DNA from 4 places in the uncultured Pseudomonas sp. genome. Region 3 is predicted to be linked to each of the others. Evidence: riboswitches for the same ligand, from Rfam matches in the RefSeq annotation. Region 3 holds a riboswitch; each other region holds the start of a gene.
The links. Region 3 has a riboswitch for cobalamin ahead of Q0V31_RS03195 (TonB-dependent receptor). Riboswitches for the same ligand answer to the same signal wherever they lie in the genome.
Positions count from the first base shown of each region.

Region 1: it holds a riboswitch for cobalamin, as region 3 does, so the genes downstream of both, Q0V31_RS09335 (energy-coupling factor ABC transporter permease) here and Q0V31_RS03195 (TonB-dependent receptor) in region 3, are expected to answer to the same signal.
Region 2: it holds a riboswitch for cobalamin, as region 3 does, so the genes downstream of both, cobW (cobalamin biosynthesis protein CobW) here and Q0V31_RS03195 (TonB-dependent receptor) in region 3, are expected to answer to the same signal.
Region 4: it holds a riboswitch for cobalamin, as region 3 does, so the genes downstream of both, cobG (precorrin-3B synthase) here and Q0V31_RS03195 (TonB-dependent receptor) in region 3, are expected to answer to the same signal.

Region 1 is NZ_OX044366.1:2,002,541-2,008,004, forward strand. It holds gene Q0V31_RS09325 (TetR/AcrR family transcriptional regulator) at 87-740, shown strand; gene Q0V31_RS09330 (acyl-CoA dehydrogenase family protein) at 737-2,389, shown strand; cobalamin riboswitch at 2,493-2,701, shown strand; gene Q0V31_RS09335 (energy-coupling factor ABC transporter permease) at 2,756-3,436, shown strand; gene Q0V31_RS09340 (DUF3703 domain-containing protein) at 3,644-3,970, shown strand; gene amn (AMP nucleosidase) at 4,052-5,464, shown strand, end outside.
Region 2 is NZ_OX044366.1:1,255,960-1,261,423, reverse strand. It holds gene cobW (cobalamin biosynthesis protein CobW) at 16-1,068, opposite strand; cobalamin riboswitch at 1,171-1,511, opposite strand; gene Q0V31_RS06060 (cobalamin biosynthesis protein) at 1,598-2,032, shown strand; gene cobM (precorrin-4 C(11)-methyltransferase) at 2,029-2,784, shown strand; gene Q0V31_RS06050 (YoaK family protein) at 2,801-3,562, opposite strand; gene Q0V31_RS06045 (hypothetical protein) at 3,572-3,802, opposite strand; gene glmS (glutamine--fructose-6-phosphate transaminase (isomerizing)) at 3,825-5,464, opposite strand, start outside.
Region 3 is NZ_OX044366.1:664,799-670,262, forward strand. It holds gene Q0V31_RS03185 (carboxyl transferase domain-containing protein) at 1-383, shown strand, start outside; gene dxs (1-deoxy-D-xylulose-5-phosphate synthase) at 506-2,407, shown strand; cobalamin riboswitch at 2,474-2,689, shown strand; gene Q0V31_RS03195 (TonB-dependent receptor) at 2,788-4,743, shown strand; gene Q0V31_RS03200 (cobalamin-binding protein) at 4,808-5,464, opposite strand, start outside.
Region 4 is NZ_OX044366.1:1,272,272-1,277,735, reverse strand. It holds gene Q0V31_RS06135 (DUF692 domain-containing protein) at 1-707, opposite strand, end outside; gene Q0V31_RS06130 (hypothetical protein) at 764-1,018, opposite strand; gene Q0V31_RS06125 ((2Fe-2S) ferredoxin domain-containing protein) at 1,197-1,913, opposite strand; gene Q0V31_RS06120 (cobalt-precorrin-6A reductase) at 2,029-2,748, opposite strand; gene cbiE (precorrin-6y C5,15-methyltransferase (decarboxylating) subunit CbiE) at 2,745-3,947, opposite strand; cobalamin riboswitch at 4,145-4,334, shown strand; gene cobG (precorrin-3B synthase) at 4,431-5,464, shown strand, end outside.

The DNA of each region.
Region 1 (5,464 bases), 1.3 Mb from region 3:
TATGCCTGCTGTTGTGCCCGGAATCACCCTTTAGCCAAACTCTGAATCCTGATTCAATCAAGTGATTGTGAATCGGGATTCAGACCATGGCCTATCGCCCCACTGCACTGCGTATCGACCGCGACCAGGCGCTGCGTGAGCGCATCATCAGTGCCGCGCTGGCGCGGGTCGCCGAGGGTGGTTTCGTCGCGTTGACCATGCAGGCCCTGGCCGAGGATGTCGGCATCGCCACCGGCAGCCTGTACCGCCATGTGCGCAATAAGGGCGAGCTGGCAGCCGAGGTGTTTGCCGTGGCCAGTCAGCATGAAATCGACGCTCTGGCGGCCATTGTGCGTGGCCCTGGCGACCCGGTACAGCGCCTGACTGCCGGGCTTCAGCGCTTTGCTGCGCGGGCCTGGGACAGCCGTCAGCTGGCCTTTGCCTTGATCGCCGAACCGGTTGATAGCGAAGTCGACGAACAGCGCCTGTTCTATCGCGAAGCCTATGCCGAACTATTTGCCGAATTGCTGCACGAGGGCGCTGCCCTTGGCGTATTCCGCGTGCAGCAGGTCAACCTGGCTGCAGCCTGTCTGGTCGGGGCGATTGCCGAAGCCCTGGTCGGCCCGTTATCGCCGCCGGCGCGTGCGGCCCGTGAAGCCGGTTATCCGGCACTCAGCTTGGCTGAAGTCAGCCAGGGTCTTGTCACCTTTTGTCTACGCGCCGTGGGCGCCCCATTGCACGAAGAGGAGCCGCAGTCATGAATGCCAGCCAACATGCCGAAACCCATGAGGTGTTCAACCAGGTGCCGTCGCTGGACGGTGCCAACCTGTACCGCGTCGACCTGCCGCTGCAGGAGTGGACTCAGCGTTTTGGCGGCGGCTGGGCCGAGCAGCGCCTGGACGTATATGGCGCGCTGGCCGGTGGTGAGCTGATGGCCGCCGGCTTTCTCGCCAATGAGAATAAGCCGGTGTTCAAAAGTCACGATCGTTATGGCAATCGCGTCGATCTGGTGGAGTTTCACCCGGCCTACCACCAGCTGATGAGCACCGCTATTGAGCACGGGCTGCCGTCCATGCCCTGGGCTGAGCAACAGGCGGGTGCGCAAGTGGCGCGCGCCGCGATGAACTACCTGCACACGCAAGCCGAAGCCGGCAGCGGTTGCCCGCTGACCATGACCTTCGCCAGCGTGCCGGCGCTCAAGTTGCAGGGCGATCTGGCCGAGAAGTGGCTGCCGAAAATTCTCTCGACCCAGTACGACCCGCGCAACCTGCCGATTGAGCAGAAAACCGGGGCGACCATCGGCATGGCCATGACCGAGAAACAGGGCGGCACCGATGTCCGTGCCAACACCACACGCGCCTATCCGGTCGGCCTCGGTGGGCCTGGTCAGGCCTATGAGTTAGTCGGCCACAAGTGGTTCTGCTCGGCGCCGATGTGCGATGCCTTTCTCACCCTGGCCCATACCAGCAAGGGGTTGACCTGTTTCCTGTTGCCGCGTCACCGCCCGGACGGCACGCGCAATGAGTTGTATATCCAGCGCCTGAAAAACAAGCTGGGCAACTGGTCGAACGCCTCCAGTGAAGTGGAGTTTCGCGGCGCGCTGGCCTGGATGGTGGGCGAGGAGGGCCGTGGCGTGCCGACCATTATCGAGATGGTCGCGTTGACCCGCTTCGATTGCATGATCGGTTCCAGTGCCTTGATGCGTCAGGCCCTGACTCAGGCCGCGCACCACTGTGCCCATCGCCAAGTAGGTGGGCGGGTGCTCAGCGAGCAGCCGTTGATGCAAAACGTGCTGGCCGATTTGGCCCTGGAAAGCGAAGCCGCGCTGGCCTTGACCCTGCGCATGGGTAAGGCCTTGGATAACCCGCAGGATGAGCAGGAAGGCAAGTTTGCGCGGCTGGTCACTGCCGTAGGCAAGTACTGGATCTGCAAACGTGCGCCGGCCATGATCAACGAAGCCGCCGAGTGCATGGGCGGCGCTGGTTATGTCGAGGACAGCATCCTGCCAAGGCTGTACCGCGAAGCGCCGGTCAACTCCACCTGGGAGGGTTCGGGCAACGTGCAGTGCCTGGACGTGCTGCGTGCGTTGTCGAAGGAGCCGGGCGTGCTCGATGCGCTGTTTACCGAACTGGGCGACGGCCATGGTGATGCGCGCCTGCGTGCGCATATCGCCAAGCTCCAAGCGGATTTCCGCGACACCGCGGACATCCAGTACCGCGCCCGCCAGCTCACCGAGGACGTGGCCCTGGCGTTACAGGCCAAACTGCTGCTGGAAGCCGGCAATGCCAGCGTGTCTGACGCCTTCATCGTCAGCCGTCTGGGCGGTCAAGGGGGGCGGGTTTATGGCACCTTGCCGCGTGGCGTGGCTGTCGAGACGCTACTGGCGCGCAGCACGCCGCATTTGCTGTGAGGCACATAGCTCTCTAGCCAGGGCATTTGCGCGAATCGCAGTGTGAGACTTCAACTTGAGCCCGGCCCTCTGCGCCGGGCTCTGTCATTTCTGCGTGTAGCCGGGTAAGGTGGCCGCCGATGGTTCCACAGCGTGTTACGCGAGTGGATGAAAAGGGAACATGGTGGGTACTGCAACACGTACCGAAGCCATGGCTGCCCCCGCAACTGTAAACGGTGAGCGATGCCCCTACGCCACTGGCCGCAAGGTCGGGAAGGCGGGCGAAGTGTTAAGCCGTGAGCCAGGAGACCTGCCATCGAAGCCGGGCGCTTATGCCCACACCCTCAATCCAGATCATCGCGCGGTGGGCGCGGTACAGGAACCTCTATGCACATCGAACCCGAAGTCGTCACTGGCACCAAACTCTTTCTCAGCTATGCAACCGGCGCAGGTGCCTTTGGCCTCACAGTCAAGCTTGCCCTCGATAGCGTACGCAGCAACGGCAGCGTCGCCGCCCTGACTTTGCGTAGCCTGCTGACCACCGCGTTGGTGTTCTGCTTCTTCGAGGTCTTTCCGCATCAAGCGGTTGGCGTCTCCGAAGTACACCTGATCCTTGGCTCAACCCTGCTGCTGCTGTTCGGTGCCGGCGCAACAGCTGTCGGCTTAGCCGTTGGCCTGCTGCTGCAGGGGTTGCTGTTCGCCCAGTTCGACCTGCCGCAGTACGGCATGAACGTGACCACCTTGCTGCTGCCGTTGTGGGGTATTCATCTGCTGGCCAAGCGCATCATTGCGCCGGGTACTGCCTATGTGGAGCTTTCCTACAAGCAGGCGCTGGCGTTGTCGACGGCCTATCAGGGCGGCATCGTCGCCTGGGTTGCCTTCTGGGCGATCTACGGCAACGGCTTCTCCGGTGAGAACCTGGTGGCTGTGGGCAGCTTTGGCCTGGCGTATATGAGCGTGATTCTGCTCGAGCCGCTGGTCGATCTGGGTGTATTGGCTGCGGCCAAAGCGCTCTCAAGCTACAGCCGTGGGCCGCTGTTCAACGCACGACTGCACCAGCCGGCCTAATCATTGGCCGCGATCGTTTCAGCGAGCCGTACGGGTCGCTGAAACGATCGCGCTGCATAGCTTGGCTAACGGCTATCGCCCGGCATCGGCGCATCCAGGCATAGCGTTTGGCGGCTCAACAGCCATTCATCTGTTGCCTGCTCAGGCTTGACCTGGGGGCCGCCCCGCGCCTGCAAGCTGATGCCGAACCTTTGCAGGAGTAACGCCATGACCCGTAAACAAGCCTTTTGGCAGGAACAGCTACTGGCCCGCGCCCAGTGCGGCCATGATCCCGCCGCCGAGCTGCGCCATCTGGAGCGTGCCCATATCCTCGGCCAGGGTTACTTCAGCGAGCACCTGCGCAGCCACCTATGGATACTGGCGTGGGCCTGGCGGCAACGCGATTGGGCCGAGTGTGGCGCACAACTGTTACGTATACCTGGCAGTCTGGGTTCGCTGGTGGGTATTTACCCGCTGGGTAACCCCGGTACGCGTCGCGTGAGCCCGTTGAGTCCGCAGCCGTTGCCTGAGGATCTGCAAGCGCTACTCAAGTAGCCGGTAAATGCAACGCGCGCTATCGCATCCGCGACGGGGCAGGGCAAGATAGAACCATTGGATCAGCCAGGAAGGTGTCTTGTGAATACGTGTTCTGATGATTTTGTTGTCGCCAATAGCGCTGAAGAGGCGGTCGATCGTCTGGCCGCATTGCATCTGCAAGCAACCAGCGGCTTAAGTGCGGCGCTCAAGCGCTACTTGAAAGAGCGCATCAAACCCGATGCGGCGCAACACAGTCAGTTTCGCTACCCCGAGTTGCGTCTGACCTACCAGGGCCATGGTGAAACCCCCACCAGCGCGCGCGCCTATGCCAAGGTGCAGGTGCCGGGCACCTACAGTGTCACCGTCACCCACCCGGCGGCCTTTCGTAAGTACCTGCTGGAGCAGCTGCGTCCGCTGATGAGCGACTTCACCGTGCGCGTGGAGGTGGGCATCAGCCAGCAGAGTATTCCTTACCCCTATGTCGTCGAGCAGGGCGATGAGCTGGCCGGCTCCGGGGTGACGGCTGCGGAGCTGGCGCGGGTGTTCCCCAGCACCGATTTGTCCGCAGCCACTGACGGCACGGCCGATGGCCTGTACGACTGGGAAAACACCGACCCGTTGCCGTTGGCATTGTTCGACGCGGCGCGGGTGGATTTCTCCCTGCGTCGCCTGGTGCATTACACCGGCAGCGACTGGCGGCATGTGCAGCCGTGGATTCTGCTGACCAACTACCACCGTTATGTTGATCAGTTCATCCGCCACGGCCTGGATATGTTGGTCGGCGACTCGCGCTTTGTACGCATGGTCATGCCCGGTAATGTGGTGATCGAGCGCGGCATGGCCGAAGGCGAGATGCAGGCGATTATCGAAAACGTCATCTGGCACCGTTACCAGATGCCGGCCTATCACCTGCAGGGCGAGAAAGAAGGTGATGGCATCACCTTGGTCAATATCGGCGTCGGCCCCTCCAACGCCAAGAACATCACGGATCACCTGGCCGTGCTGCGCCCGCATTGCTGGCTGATGATTGGCCACTGCGGCGGGCTGCGCCAATCGCAGACCATTGGCGACTACGTGCTGGCCCACGCTTACATGCGCCGCGATGGCATTCTCGACCGTGTGCTGCCGCCGAACATTCCTCTGCCAGCCTTGGCTGAAGTGCAGCAAGCGCTGCAGGAGGCCGCTCGGCAAGTCACCGGTGAAGAGGGCAATGAGCTGAAAAAACGCCTGCGCACCGGCACTGTGCTGACCTATGACGACCGTAATTGGGAGCTGCGCTGGGCCCAGGAACGGCCGTTGATCAACCTGTCGCGCGCGGTGGCGGTGGACATGGAAAGCGGCACCATCGCCGCCCAGGGCTACCGCCTGCGGGTGCCCTACGGCACGCTGCTGTGCGTGTCGGACAAGCCGCTGCACAGTGAGATCAAATTGCCGGGGGCGGCGGGTGCGTTCTACGAGCGCGCCGTGACCCAGCACCTGCACATAGGCATCACCGCGCTCGACCTGTTGCGC
Region 2 (5,464 bases), 590 kb from region 3:
CCTCCCACACTCGGCTCAGGCCAATGCCGCTTGTAGTTCGGCTGCAATAGCCGCCTGATCAAGCTGCTGACCGATCACGATCAAACGGCTGACCCGCGCTTCATCAGCCTGCCAGGCGCGGTCGAAGTGTTTATCGAAACGCTGACCCACGCCTTGCAGCAACAAGCGCATCGGCTTGCCGGGAATCGCCGCAAAACCCTTGATACGCAAGATGCCGTGCTTGGCCACTGCATTCTTCAAGGCACCCAGCAAGCGTGCTTCCTCGGCCTCCGGCAGTTCCACCTGGAAAGAGTCGAACTCGTCGTGATCGTGGTCTTCATGGCCTTCCAGGTCATGGTGGGTTTTACGCGCGTCGATGTGCAGCTCAGTCTCACAGTTCAGACCCAGCAGCACGTCCAGCGGCAGTTCTCCACCATGGGCTTCGATGATTTTCACCGCTGGCGGCAGCTCTTCGGCAACTTCCGCACGCACTGCTGCCAGGGCGGCAGCGTCGAGCAGGTCAGCCTTGTTGAGAATCACCAAGTCGGCGCTGGCCAGTTGGTCGGCGAACAGCTCGTGCAGCGGCGATTCGTGGTCGAGATTCGGGTCGAGCTTGCGCTGCGCATCAACCTGATCGGGGAAGGCAGCGAAAGTACCGGCGGCCACGGCGGGGCTGTCGACCACGGTGATCACCGCATCGACGGTGCAGGCGTTGCGGATTTCCGGCCAGTTGAAGGCTTGTACCAACGGCTTGGGTAGAGCCAAGCCGGAGGTTTCGATAAGGATATGGTCGAGGTCGCCACGGCGTGCGACCAACTCGCGCATCACCGGGAAGAACTCTTCCTGCACGGTGCAGCACAGGCAGCCGTTGGCCAACTCGAAGACGCGGCCATTGGCTTCTTCTTCACTGCAACCGATGGAGCACTGTTTGAGGATTTCGCCGTCGATGCCCAGCTCGCCAAACTCGTTGACGATCACCGCGATACGACGACCGTCGGCGTGGCCGAGCATGTGTCGCAACAGGGTGGTTTTACCGGCGCCGAGGAAGCCGGTGACGATGGTGACGGGAAGTTTGGCGAGCGTTTTCATGGGTGGCCCTGCATAGCATCGAATAGAAAGACGAGCAGGCAGGCGGCACAGACATGACAGCCACGCAGGCGTCAGCCAACACCACCGGATCACCCCGCCCGGTTGTCGAAAACGTGACGAGGCAGGTCTCCTGGCTCACGGTCTGCGCCTTAGAACCTGTTTCCGATCTCGCGAGCTAGAGCCATGCAAGGCAAAAGCATGCGAGGACGCGGAGTTTACGAGCTGTAAATGAGCAGTCCGAGCCTGTTTTTAACGCAGCAGGGCCGACGCGCAGCAGATCGTAAGCAGGTTATTACGCGACCCTTCAACCTTCCCGCCTTACGGCAGTGGTGTATTGAAGGGCTTTGGACCGTTCACAGTTGCGGGGGCAGCCAAGGCATTAACCTTGTTCCCTCTTAGCTCCGTGGGCGCGCCCACGAAGAACCTCGAACGCAGCAAGGCTACGCAGACCAGGGCGGTGGGTCAATCGCGGTTGACCGTGGCCAGCCGCCATGGTGAGCTACGCCGCCGCACACAGCGAGCAACCTTGATGATTCCCAGCTCTGCCAATACCGCCGTGATTCAGGTGGTCGCCGGGTTAGGCTGCCGCCGCGGCTGTAACCTGGAAGACTTATCCACACTGCTGATCGACAGCCTGCAGGCGCAGGGTCTGACTGTGGATAACCTCGCGGGGCTGGCGAGCATCGCGCACAAACGCGATGAACCTGGACTGCTGGCGTTGGCTGAGCACTTCGGCCTGACGCTGACCTGCTTCAGTCCTGAAGAACTGTTGCCCTATCAACATCTCGTTCAAGCTTGCGCGCTAACCCTGGCCGCCACCGGCAGCCCGGCCGTGGCCGAACCCTGCGCCCTGGCATTGGCCGAGCGCTTGGGCGGCCAGGTTGCTCAGCTACTCGGCAGTAAAACCCGCAACGCCAGCGCCACCTGTGCCCTGGCGTCGATCTCAGCCAAGGATATTGCATGACTGTTTACTTTATCGGCGCCGGCCCCGGCGACCCCGAGCTGATCACCGTTAAGGGTCAGCGCCTGTTGCGCATCTGCCCGGTGATTCTCTACGCCGGCTCACTGGTGCCGGAAGCAGTGTTGCAGGGCCACAGTGCCGAGTTGGTGATCAACACCGCCGAATTGCACCTGGATGAAATCATCGAGCTGATTGGCCAAGCCCATAAACAAGGCCAGGACGTGGCCCGCGTGCACTCCGGCGACCCGTCACTGTATGGCGCGATTGGTGAGCAGATCCGCCACCTGCGCCGACTGGCGATTCCCTTCCAGATTATTCCCGGCGTCACCGCCACGGCCGCCTGCGCGGCCTTGCTGGAAAGCGAGCTGACCTTGCCTGAGGTGTCGCAGACGCTGATCCTCACCCGCTATGCGAGCAAGTCGCAGATGCCTGAGGGCGAAGCACTGGGTGATCTGGCACGCCACGGCGCGACCATGGCTATCCACTTGGGCGTGGTACACCTGAGCAAAATTGTCGCTGAACTGCTGCCGCATTACGGCGCGGACTGCCCGATTGCCGTGGTCCATCGCGCCAGCTGGCCGGATCAGGATTGGGTCAGCGGCACCCTGGCCACCATCGAGGAACAGGTGCGCGCCAAGGGCTTTCGCCGCACCGCGCTGATTTTAGTGGGGCGGGTGCTGCACGCTGAACAGTTCGCCGACTCGGCGCTGTACAACGCCGAGCATCGCCACCTGTTCAGGTCGTCCGACGCCTGAGAGGGTGTCGGCTATTTCAGCGGCGCAACAGACGCCGCACGAGCAACAACAGATCATCCAGCGCCGGTACGCTGGCCAGCAGCACCAGAAACAACGCCAAGGGCACAGTGGCGGTGTAGCCCAGGTAGTTGAAGCCCAATGCACCCACAACCCCGCCAAGGAAAAAGTTCAGGGCCAACAGGCTGAGTACCCACAAGCGCTGACGGTCCGCCACAACCCGGCCGACCTCTGGCCCGTGGTGGCGATTCCAATACAGCAGCTTGCCCAACTCGATACCGATATCGGTGATGACCCCGGTGATATGTGTGGTGCGAATTTCGGCGTTGGAGAGCTTGGTGATCAGCGCATTCTGCAAGCCCATGATGAAGCACAGCAGCATCACCGTCAGCGGCACGAACAGGCCAGTAATTTGCGCCAACGCCGCGCCAAGAAAGCCAAAGCACAACAGCAACAGGGCTTCGAGCAACAACGGCAAGGCATATTCGCTGTGCAGCCGCCGACGCCGCGAGTAGTTGATCATCAGCGTCGAACAAGCAGCGCCAAGCAGAAACGACAGCACCGCACCAAGACCACCCCAGAGCAGATCATGCGCGCCCAGAGCGATACTGTCGGCCATGGCCGAGACGATGCCGGTCATATGCGAGGTGTATTGCTGCACGGCGAGAAAGCCGCCGGCATTGATCGCGCCGGCGACAAACGCCAGCGCGACACCTAGGTGTCGATTGGCCGCAACACTGCGTTCACGGCCAATCAGACGTCGCGCATAACCAATGGGCATGCATGATCCTCAAAGATGGATCTCTACGCCTTTGATACCGAGCAGCCGCAGTTCCTCGACCAGGCCATTGAGGTCGGCGAAAGACTCCACCTGCTCCTGCTGATCGACCAGAAAAAAGCTGGTGCCGGCGTCTTTCTTCAACAGCACAATCCATTCACTGGTGTTGGCCGGGTTGCTGATCACGTGGGTATCGAACATCACCCCAGCAGCGTGCTTGGCCCTTATGTCTTCGCGCTTCACAAGTTCGCTCTCCTGAATAGCGTTACTCGACCGTTACGCTCTTGGCCAGGTTGCGTGGCTGGTCAACGTCGGTGCCTTTGAGCACAGCCACGTAGTAGGACAGCAGCTGCAGCGGAATGGTGTAGAGAATCGGCGCCAGAGCATCGTGAATGTGCGGCATGTTCACCACGTGGGTGCCCTCGGCATTGCGCATGCCGGCTTGCTCGTCGGCAAATACCAACAGCTCGCCGCCACGGGCGCGTACTTCCTGCAGGTTGGATTTGAGTTTTTCCAGCAGCTCGTTGTTTGGCGCGACGGTGACCACCGGCATATCGCTATCAACCAACGCCAACGGGCCGTGCTTGAGCTCGCCAGCCGGGTAGGCTTCGGCGTGGATATAGGAGATTTCCTTGAGTTTGAGTGCGCCTTCCATCGCCACCGGATACTGCGCGCCACGACCGAGGAACAGGCTGTGGTGCTTCTCGGCGAACAGTTCGGAAACCTTCTCCACCACGCTGTCCATGGCCAGGGCTTCACCCAGGCGGGTCGGCAGGCGGCGCAGTTCTTCCACCAACTCGGCTTCCAGGGCTTTATCCAGGGTGCCACGCACCTGGCCAAGCGACAGGGTCAGCAGCATCAGTGCAACCAGCTGGGTGGTGAAGGCTTTGGTTGAGGCTACACCGATTTCCGGGCCGGCCTGGGTCAGTAGGGTCAGGTCGGATTCGCGCACCAATGAGCTGATACCAACGTTACAGATCGCCAGGCTGGCCAGATAACCGCCCTGGCCCGGAGCATGTTCTTTAGCATTGCGCAGCGCGGCCAGGGTGTCGGCGGTTTCGCCGGACTGGGAGATGCTGACAAACAGGGTATCTGGCTGCACCACCACCTTGCGGTAACGGAATTCGCTGGCCACTTCGACCTGGCAAGGAATCCCGGCCAGCTCTTCCAGCCAGTAACGGGCGACCATACCAGCGTGGTAGCTGGTGCCACAGGCGACGATTTGCACGTTACGCACCTTGGTGAACAGCTCGGCGGCTTGCGGGCCGAATGCCTGCACCAGTACGTGATCGGAACCCAGGCGGCCTTCCAGGGTGCGCTGCACCACCTTGGGCTGCTCATGGATTTCTTTGAGCATAAAGTGGCGGTATTCGCCCTTGTCGGCGGCTTCGGCACCTTCGTGGTATTGCACGCTTTCGCGCTGCACGGGCAGGCCAGCCAGATCCCAGATCTGCACGCTGTCACGACGAATCTCGGCGATATCGCCTTCTTCCAGGTACATAAAACGGTCGGTGACCTGGCGCAGGGCCAGTTGGTCGGAAGCAAGGAAGTTCTCACCCAGGCCCAGGCCAATCACCAGCGGGCTGCCGCTGCGGGCGGCGAGCAGACGGTCCGGCTGCTTGGCGCTGATTACCGCCAGGCCGTAGGCACCGTGCAGCTGCTTGACCGCTTCTTTCAGCGCAGCAGTCAGGTCCGGCTGGGTTTTCAGGGTGTGATCGAGCAGGTGCACGATCACTTCGGTGTCGGTGTCCGAGCTGAACACATAACCCAGGTCTTTGAGCTGGGCGCGCAGTTCTTCGTGATTCTCAATGATACCGTTGTGCACCACGGCCAGATCGTGACCGGAGAAATGCGGATGCGCGTTGCGCTCGCTCGGCGCGCCGTGGGTGGCCCAGCGGGTATGGG
Region 3 (5,464 bases):
CGGTGCCGTTCTTCACCGTGGTGCTGCGCAAGGGCTACGGCCTCGGTGCCCAGGCCATGGCAGCCGGCAGCTTCCATTCGCCGCTGTTCACCATTGCCTGGCCCAGCGCCGAGTTTGGCGCAATGGGCCTGGAAGGTGCGGTGCGACTGGGCTTTGCCAAGGAGCTGGCAGCCCTCGACGACCTCGCCGAGCGCCAGCAACTGTTCGACAAGCTCGTGGCTAAGGCCTACCAGAGCGGCAAGGGCATCAACATGGCCAGCTTCCTCGAGATCGATGCAGTGATCGATCCGGTGGAAACCCGCGCCTGGCTGCTGCGCGGGCTGAATACCGCGCCCAAGCCTGCGCAGCGCGAGGGCAAGAAGCGCTCGATCGACACCTGGTAACAGACTCGACGTAGCCCGGATGCAATCCGGGCTACGGGGTGCGCTGAGCCGAAGCATGTTTGGGCAGTTTCCAGCGCTTCGGGTAAACTGCCGCATCTTTTACGCCTATAACGATCTGCCTGATGCCGACGACCTTCCACGAGATTCCCCGTGAGCGCCCGCTGACGCCCCTTCTAGACCGTGCCAACACGCCGGACCAGCTGCGTCGCCTGGGCGAAGCCGAGCTGGAAACCCTGGCCGACGAGCTGCGCCAGTACCTGCTGTACACAGTCGGGCAGACCGGCGGGCATTTCGGCGCGGGCCTCGGCGTGATCGAGCTGACCGTAGCCCTGCACTACGTCTTCGACACCCCGGACGACCGCCTGGTGTGGGACGTTGGCCACCAAGCCTATCCGCATAAGATCCTCACCGGGCGCCGCGAACAAATGGGCAGCCTACGGCAGAAGGACGGCATTGCCGCCTTCCCACGACGCAGCGAGAGTGAATACGACACCTTTGGCGTCGGCCACTCCAGCACCAGCATCAGCGCCGCGCTGGGCATGGCGATTGCCGCGCGCATGCAAGGCAGCAAGCGCAAGTCAGTCGCGGTGATCGGTGACGGCGCACTGACCGCTGGCATGGCCTTCGAGGCGCTCAATCACGCCTCTGATGTCAAAGCCAATATGCTGGTGGTGCTGAACGACAACGACATGTCGATCTCGAAAAATGTCGGCGGCCTGTCCACTTATCTGGCCAAGATTCTCTCCAGCCGCACCTACGCCAACATGCGCGAAGGCAGCAAGAAAGTGCTGTCGAAGCTGCCCGGCGCCTGGGAGATCGCCCGTAAAACCGAAGAGCACGCCAAAGGCATGCTGGTTTCCGGCACCCTGTTCGAAGAGCTCGGTTGGAACTACATCGGCCCCATCGACGGCCACGACCTGCCGACCCTACTGGCCACGCTGCGCAATATGCGTGAGCTCGACGGCCCGCAATTCCTGCATGTGGTGACCAAAAAGGGTAAGGGCTTCGCCCCGGCCGAGGCCGACCCGATTGGTTATCACGCGATCACCAAGCTGGAACCGATCAACCCCGCCGTCAGCGCCGAACCGAAAAAGCCCAGCGGCCCCAAGTACTCCGGGGTATTCGGCCAGTGGCTGTGCGACATGGCCGCCGAAGACCCACGCCTGGTCGGCATCACCCCGGCGATGAAGGAAGGCTCAGATCTGGTGGCCTTTAGCGAGCGCTACCCCGAGCGCTATTTCGACGTAGCCATCGCCGAACAGCATGCGGTAACCCTGGCGGCCGGCATGGCCTGCGACGGGGTTAAGCCGGTGGTGGCGATTTACTCGACCTTTCTGCAGCGCGCTTATGACCAGTTGATCCATGACGTCGCTGTGCAAAACCTCGACGTACTGTTCGCCATTGACCGCGCCGGCCTGGTCGGCGAAGACGGTCCGACCCACGCCGGCAGCTTCGATATTGCCTACCTGCGCTGCATCCCCGGCATGCTGGTGATGACGCCGAGCGATGAAAACGAACTGCGCCGCATGCTCAGCACCGGCCATCTGTTCAACGGGCCGGCGGCAGTCCGCTACCCGCGCGGCAGCGGCCCGAATGCCGCCATCGAGCCAGGCCTCGCACCGCTGGAAATCGGCAAAGGCATCATCCGCCGCCAGGGCACTCAAGTGGCCCTACTGGTGTTTGGCGTGCAACTGAGTGAAGCGCTCAAGGTTGGCGAAACCCTGAACGCCACTGTGGTCGACATGCGCTTCGTCAAACCGCTGGATGAAGCCCTAGTTCGCGAGCTGGCCGCCAGCCATGAGCTGCTGGTGACCATCGAAGAGAACAGCGTGATGGGCGGCGCTGGCAGCGCAGTCAGCGAATACCTGGCCGCCAGTGGCATGCTTAAGTCGGTGCTGCACCTGGGCCTGCCTGACTACTATGTCGAGCACGCCAAACCAACGCAGATGCTCGCCGAATGCGGGCTAGACGCCGCCGGTATCGATACGGCAGTACGCGCACGACTCGCCAGCCTTTCTGCATGAGCACCGCTCATCCAAAGCTGAACTTCGCTTGCTTGTAATTCACTCACCCGCGCATTAAGGTGCGCGGCGTTTTACTTCCGCCAAGGTGCGCCCTTCTTCGACGAAGTGGTGTTAAACGGGAAGCCGGTGCGCTCATCACGAGCCATCCCGGCGCTGCCCCCGCAACGGTAATCGACTGCAGAATGATGCTGCACGCCAACTCATAAGCCACTGGAGTGTTCCGGGAAGGCGAGGCGGCGTACGTCGAGAGCCCGGAGACCGGCCTTGCTGGATGTGACAGGTGTTGCGGAGGGCATCACCGTCAAGCTCAGGCGGCTTTTGCGCGCCCGTTCTTGCACCTGCCCTCCTCAAAAGTCTTCCGACCTTTTGAGGATTCTTAGATGAAATTATCCCGTCTTGCCCTGGCTGTGGCGCTGGCGCCGAGCCTCACTGTTGCTGCTACCGATACAGGCAGTTATGAATTGCCGCCGCTGGTGATCACCCGCGCCACTCCATTGCAAACCGCTGCCCCCGCCAGCGTCCGAGTGATTGATCGTGAAAAAATCGAGGCCAGCGCAGCCAGCTCGCTAATTGATGTCCTGCGCAGTCAGGCTGGCTTGCAGATACGCGACACGATGGGTGACGGAAACCGAGCGGCCCTAAGTTTGCGCGGTTTTGGCGAGAACGCGGCGAACAACACATTAGTGCTGGTTGATGGGCGTCGCCTCAACCAACCGTCACAGGCCGGGCCAGACTTTAACAGCGTGCCATTGGCCAACATTGAGCGCATCGAGATCATTCGCGGCGCGGGCACTGTGCTTTATGGCGACCAAGCCGTAGGCGGGGTGATCAACATCATTACCCGCACGCCCTCTAGCAATGAAGCCTATATCGAGAGCAGCATCGGCAGTCACGACCTCGAAGCCTACCGCGGCCATATCAGCCAACAGCTGGGCGCCGGTTTCTCACTGTATGCCAGCGGCGAAACCCGCAACACCGACAACTACCGCGACCATAACAACGCCAACTACAGTAATGCCTTCGCTCGCCTGCGCCATGACCATGACAGCGGCCAGGCCCTGTACGAATACCAGACAGTGGATGATGAACTGCTTTACCCAGGAAGCTTGAGTCTTGCTGAGCGAAGGGCTGACCGGAAAGCCAGCTATGACGCAAACAGCAATGGCTACAACAACAGCAAAACCCAAGTTCACCGTTTCGCTCTTGAACAACAGCTAGACGATGTTTGGACCACCAATTTCGATTACAGCCAGAGCGACCAAGATGGTGTCGGTGCGTTCCGTTACTTCGATTCTTGGGCCGGTAACATAGCTATCTCGCCCTTTACTCAAGGCACTCGCATCGAGACCTTCAGCCCACGCCTCACGGCACGCTTTGACTCACCTCTGGGTTATGCCGAGTGGCTGCTTGGACATGACCACATCAGCAGTGACTACGAATATAAGGATGACTGGAGCAGTACCGTCGCGCAGCAGACACAGCGCGACTGGTACACCCAGCTCAGCCAGAAGCTCGGGAATGATCTGACGTTGACCCTGGGTTATCGCAACAGCGAAGCTGACGACAACAACAAATCCAAACAACTCAAGCATCGCAATAGCGAAGACAGCACCAGCATCGGCTTTAGCTGGCAGGCTGACCAGCAAACCCGCGTATTTATCAAGCGTGAGGATGTGCTGCGCTGGGCCAACGTTAACGACAATGCCGCTACCTTGCCTGACGTCGTGTTTCTTAAACCACAAACCGGCGTCTCGTGGGAAAGCGGTATCGAGTGGCAAGACGGCCTACAGCGCTACCAAGCGACGCTGTATCGAATGGATCTACAAGATGAGCTGATGTACGACTCAATAATTACAAACCCCAATAGCTTTTTTGGTGGTCGCGGGGCAAACATTAACCTGGACAAAACCCGCCGCGATGGACTGCTATTAGAAGCTGAGCGTCAACTAAGCGAGCGCTTGAGCGCCGGCGGCCAATACAGCTTTACCGATGCCAAGTATCGCGCCGGAAGCTTCAAAGGTAATGACGTGCCCTGGGTTGCGCCACACAGCGCCAGTGCTCACCTGAGCTATGAAATCCTGCCAGGTCTTAAAAGTTACTTGGAAGCGGTATATACCGGGAATCGCTACTACTCAGGCGATGATGCCAACAACCAACAAAAAGCCGGTAGCTACACCCTGCTCAACGCCGCGCTCAGCTATGACTACAAGCAATTCAACAGCAAGCTGCGGGTTAATAACCTCACCGGCAAGCAATACGATGCTTTTGCCTCTGTCAGCAGCCGCTACCCGGCCCCCGAAGAGCAGGTACAGCTAAGCGTCGGTTATCGTTTCTAACCACGCCGCATCTACAAGAGGGCCGCCTATTGGGCGGCCCTCTTATTTAAATTTTCTTAACAGCTCACTCCGCCTTGGCCAACTGCTCACAGAGTTTCTCCATCGCCCCGAGCATCTGGAAGCTTGGCCGCTCCAGGCCATCGTCGGGCACCAGCCAGAGCTGGTCCAATTCGACGGCGCGCACGACTGGCCAGTTCCGCCAGGCATCCAGCTGCGCCTGATCACCGGCCAAAATAATCTCGGGATTGCGCTGCAACACGGCCTCCACGCTGACTTGCGGGGCCGGCAAGGTTAGGTCGGCAAAGATATTCTCGGCGCCGCAAACACGTAGGGCATCGCTGATGATCTGCTGGCCACCGAGGGTGTACAGCGGTACATCCCAAACCTGGTAGAACAGACGCAACGGCTGCTCGCGCTGGTAACGCTGGCTCAGGCGCTGCAGGCCCTGATTGAATTGCTGCGCCAGACGCTGGCCTTGCTCGGCACGCCCGATACGCGCACCGATCTCGGCAAACTGCGCCGCCAGATCAGCCAATTTTCGGGGCTCGACGAGCATTGTCGGAATACCCAGGCGCTGCAATTGCTCGCGTTGTGCGTTGCTGATGCTATCCGGCCAGAGCAACACAAGGTCGGGCTGCAGGTTGAGCAGGCTCTCCAACTCCAACTGGCCAAAATTACCGACCGACGGCAGATGCTGCACCGCCACAGGCCTGTCCCCACC
Region 4 (5,464 bases), 610 kb from region 3:
GTGCGCTGATACAGCTGCCAAACCGGATCGCTGACCGGCTGATCATGGGTGTCGATCAGGTAACTGCCGTAATCGCTGTGCCCGGCCAGGTGCAGCTGACGAATACGCTGCTGGGGCAGGCTGCTGATAAATTCCCAGGGATCGAAACCATGGTTACGCGCACTGACGTAGACGTTATTGACGTCGAGCAGCAGCTCGCAACCGCTCAGTTCGCTGAGGGCCGAGAGAAACTGCCACTCGCTGAATTGGTCATCGGCGCAGCGCAGGTAGCTGGAGACGTTCTCCAGCACCAGCGGCCGCTCGATCACGTCCTGCACCTGGCGCACCCGCGCCGCCACGTGCTGCAAACTTTCTTCGGTGTAGGGCAGCGGCAGCAGGTCGTGCAGCTGGTGGGCATTGCCACGGCTCCAGCACAGGTGATCGGAGATCCACGCCGGTTGCACCCGCTCAGCCAGGTGCTTGAGCCGGCGCAGGTAATCGCGGTCCAGTTCATGCGGGCCGCCAATCGACAGCGACACGCCATGCATCACCAGCGGGTAGTGTTCGCCGATGGCATCGAGGAAGTAGAGGGCTTTTCCGCCATCCACCAGGTAATTTTCCGAGACGATTTCGAACCAGTCGACCGCCGGCCGTTGTTCGAGAATGGCTTGGTAATAGGTGCTGCGCAGGCCCAGGCCAAAACCCAGATTGCCGTGTTGCGCATTCATCGCTGACTCCTTGCTCGGTGATGCGGGGCAACCGCGTGGCGGTCGCCCCGATTCACTTACTCGCCGACAGTACCGCCCGCGGCATCACACTCGGCCTGGGTCATGGCCTTGAAGCCTTGGCCCTTGCAAGTCGCCTGGCCTTTGCAGCTGTTTTCTGCGGTTTTGCAGTCGTTCTGACCTTTGCAGGATGTCACGCCGTAGCAGTGCACCGTGGCTTCTTCAGCAACCGCGACGGTGCTGGTCATGCCAGCAAACAACGAAGCAGCAGCAAACGCGATGGCAGCACCAGCAGCGGTAGTTTTAATGGTCATGTGTGTATCCCTCAGGAATTTGATTGGCCGACGAATAAGTTTTTGCGTGCCGGCATTGCACTAGAGCGACGAGATGCGTTGACGTTACAACCGCCGGAAAAAATCCTAACCCGACACTGCGCAGTATCCACAGAAAAACCAGCGGCGATATCAGTACATCCGCACCTGCAGCGGCTAGTTAGTCTTGATCGATACGCAACTCGGGCACTGCGCGGCCGGCCACCAGGCGTTCGTCCACCAAGCGGATCACCGCCGCCTCGTCACGAATACCGAACCACTCGCCCTGTGGATAAAGGCTTGCGGTCGGGCCCAGGTCGCAGGGGAACTGGCACTGCGTGCGGGTGATATGCACACCGCCCTCGCACTCCAGCTGGCCGGCCGCCTTGAGGCGCTGGCGCAGGGTCTTCCACAGGTCCAGCGCGCCGCGGCGGGTGCAGCGCGGGCCGTTGCACAGCAGCAGCCGCTGCGCGTGCGGCGGGATCTGTGACCAGGCGTGATGCCCGGGTACGGCCTTCACCCCGACGCAGGGCAGGTGCAATTCGGGGCGCTCGAGCAGCGCACAGGCGGCGTCCACCGGCAAGCCTTCGGCCTGGCCAATCGCGCTGGCGACAAACAGCTGCTCAGGCTCGGCCTGCTGGCTCAGCTCACTGCGCAGCCAATCCAGATGTGGGCTGCTGCTCTGCGGCTCGAGGTCGATCACCAGCAACGGCCGTTCAGCCTCGGCCACCCGCTGCCAGAGCGGCGCATAGCCTGCGCTGGTATCGACGATATCGGCCAGCGCTGCCGCGCCCCGTAACTCAGCCAGGCGCTGGCGGAACAGCTCGGCAAACGAGCCGGCGGCAAGGTCTGGGCCGACAAACAGAATGCGGGCGTAGGGCGAAACGGGCGTGGTCATGGCGGCCTCCAAAGCGGGCCGGCAGTCTATCAGGGGATCCGTTTACGTAGGGTGGCTTAGCCGCATGCCGCTGCTGCCGAACAACACATCATTCGTACGCGGCGGCCAATTCGCTCTAGAGCTGCAGCGCCTCGGCAAGCGCTTCAAGGCTGACAAACTCGCGTTCCACCGCAGGTAACTCGGGCCGACGCAGCAGCAATACAGGCAAACCCAGCTCCCGCGCCACCTGCAACTTCGGCTCGGTGGACTGACTGCCGCTGTTCTTGCTGATCAGCACATCGCTGCCCAGCAGGGCGAACAGCGCGCGCTCACCGTGCAGATCAAACGGCCCGCGGGCGCCAATAACTGTCGCCCGCGGCACGGCTTCCTGCGCCGTGAGGCAACGCACGGTCCAGTGCTGGTGAGGGGGGATCTCATGCAGATGCTCAAGCGGCTCGCGGCCGAGGGTAAACAGCGGGCGGCGGAAGTCTTTTAGCGCTGCAACCAATCCAGCCCAGTCGTCAACCTCACGCCAGTCATCCCCGGTACTGGCCTGCCAACCGGGGCGGCGCAAGGCCCAGCAGCTAATACCACTCAGTGCAGCGGCGCGGGCAGCATTGGCGCTGATCTGCGCGGCATAGGGATGAGTCAGGTCGAGCAGCAGCGCAATGCCCTGCTCGCGGATAAACGTCGCCAGGCCTTCGGCACCACCAAAGCCGCCGACGCGCACCTGACACGGCAGGTCATCCGGCACCCGGCCCAAGCCCGCCAGGCTGTAAATCGCCTCGGGGCCGAGACGCCGCGCCAAGCGCAGGGCTTCGGTGGTGCCACCGAGCAGCAGAATGCGCGGGCTCACGGTTTGCGCACTTCCAGCAGGGTGATCGGCAAGGCACTGCGCCAGGTGTCAAAGCCGCCCAGCGGCTGCGCCTGCGCCACGCTGATGCGGGTCAGTTCGCCACCGACCTGCTCACGCCAGGCCACCAACGCCGCCTCGCTCTGCAGGGTGACGGCATTGGCCACCAGCCGGCCGCCCGGTTTGAGACTGGCCCAACACTGCTCCAGTACCCCGGGGATGGTGACGCCGCCGCCGATAAAGATCGCATTCGGCGCGGCCAGCCCGGCCAGTGCCTCAGGCGCACGGCCCGCCACCAGTTGCAGACCGGGTACCCCGAGCGCATCGCGGTTGTGCTGGATATGCGCCTGACGGCCGGCATCCGCCTCGATGGCGATGGCACGGCACGCGGGGTGCGCACGCATCCATTCGATGCCGATGGAGCCGCAGCCCGCGCCGACATCCCAGAGCAGCTCACCGGGTTGCGGGGCCAAACGCGCCAGGGTGATGGCGCGGACATCGCGCTTGGTCAGCTGACCGTCGTGCTGATACAGCGCATCAGGCAAACCCGGCGTGACGGGCAACAGGCGCGCATCGGCATCCGCTACGCATTCGAGCGCCAACAGATTGAGGTCGGCGGCGCGCGGCAAGGTCCAGTCGCTGGCCAGGCCATCGATGCGCCGCTCCTGAGCGCCGCCCAGGTGCTCCAGCACGGTCAACCGGCTAGGGCCGAAACCGCGCTCACGTAACAGCTCGGCCACCGCCGCCGGGCTGTCGCCGTCGTTGCTCAGCAGCAGTAAGCGCGCACCGGGGAAAATCTGCGCCTGCAGCGCCGCCAATGGCCGCGCCACCAGCGACAGCACGGTCACCTCCTGCAACGGCCAGCCCAAGCGCGCCGCCGCCAGAGACACCGACGAAGGCGACGAGAACACCCGCAGTTCATCCGCCGGCAGCTGCCGCGCCAGGCTCGCGCCTACCCCATAGAACAATGGGTCGCCACTGGCCAGCACACAGACCGGCGTACCGCGCCGCGCCAGCACCGGCTCCAGGCTAAACGGGCTGGGCCACAGCTGTTGCTGGGCCGGCAGATTATCCGGCAACAGCGCCAACTGCCGCGCTGCGCCGACGATGCACTGCGCCTGGTTTAGCGCCTGACGCGCCGCCTCACCCAGGCCGGCATAGCCGTCTTCACCGATCCCTACCAGGGTCAACCAGGCCGTCATGCGCGCTCCTCAAACGTCATAGTCGCGCCGCCCGACCAGTTGGCTGTCGTGCCTGCGCGCAAAGCGGGCATAATACAGGCTTCGTCGGTGCCCAAGAGCCTGTCTAGGATCTGCTGCGCGTCGGCCATGCTGCGTTGGAAATGGCTTCGAACTGCTCATTTACTACTTGTAAACTCCGCGTTCTCAGCCCTTTCCGCCTTGCCTGGCTCTAGCTCGCTAGCCCCTGAATAGACTCTAAACGGGCCTAAGAGGGAACACGGTTAAACCGTGGCTGCCCCCGCAACTGTAAACAGCGAGTCTGCCGCAACAATGCCACTGGGTAACCGGGAAGGCGCGGCAGATGAAGACCTGTCAGCCAGGAGACCTGCCGACGACGCTAGTCGCGAGTGCCAACATCGGGCGGGGTGTACCGATGCCATTGAGTCCCCATGCTGGGCGGGCTCTGCTGGTTCGGTCGCCGCGTCGTAGAAGCTGGTGAACCGTTTGCGCGACCGTCCGACCCTCGCTGATTTGCCCGTACCACGCCCCAGCGCGTGCCCCGGCTTGCTGCGCATCGTGCAGGCGCTGGATGGTGGCATCTGCCGAGTCAAACTGGCCGGCGGTGGATTGAGCAGCGCCCAGGCCCGCGCCATTGCCGAGGCCGCCGAGCACTGCGCCAGCGGTGTGTTGGAGCTGACCAACCGCAGCAACCTGCAAATTCGCGGCGTATTGGCAGGCCAGCACGCCGAATTGATCGAGCGCCTGCTCGCCGCCGGTCTCGGCCCGAGCAATCCGACTGCCGACGATGTGCGCAACCTGCTCCTGAGCCCCGCCGCTGGCCTCGACCCGCATGCCCTGCTGGATACCCGGCCGCTGGCCGCCGCGCTGCTCGACCTGCTGCAAGCCACCCCGGCGCTGCATGGGCTGTCGGCCAAATTCGCCATTCAGTTGGACGGTGGCGAAGCCCTGGCGATGCTGCAGCACCCTCACGATATCTGGCTCAGCGCCCTACCCGGTACGCCGTCACGCTTGGCCTTCGGCCTGGCCGGTTGCCCCAGTGACACTCCGCTGGGCAGCGTCGACGCCGAGCACGCAGCGCTGTTGATCGAACAACTGCTGTTGCTGTTTCTTGATCTGGCCGGCAGCGAGCACAGCCGCATGCGCCAGCTATTGAGCGTGATAACGCCCAGCCAGCTGCTGCAGCAACTGCAGGCGCGCCTGCCCTTTGCCATCCAATCGGCCCCGATAAACTGGCAACGCGCAACCGCTCGCCAGCACGCCGCAATAGGAACTTATCCACAGCAGCAGGCGGGCCTGTGCATGGTCGCTGCCAGCGCACGTTTGGGGCGGATCGACGCCGCGCAACTGCGTGCATTGGCCGATTTAGCCGCGCAATACGGCGATGCCAGCCTACGTCTGACGCCCTTGCAGGGTGTGCTGTTGCCGAATATCCAGGAACCATCGGCAGACACGCTGCTGCATGCGCTGCACGAACTCGGCCTGCTCACCGACCGGCAGGAACCGCTCAGCCAGCTGAT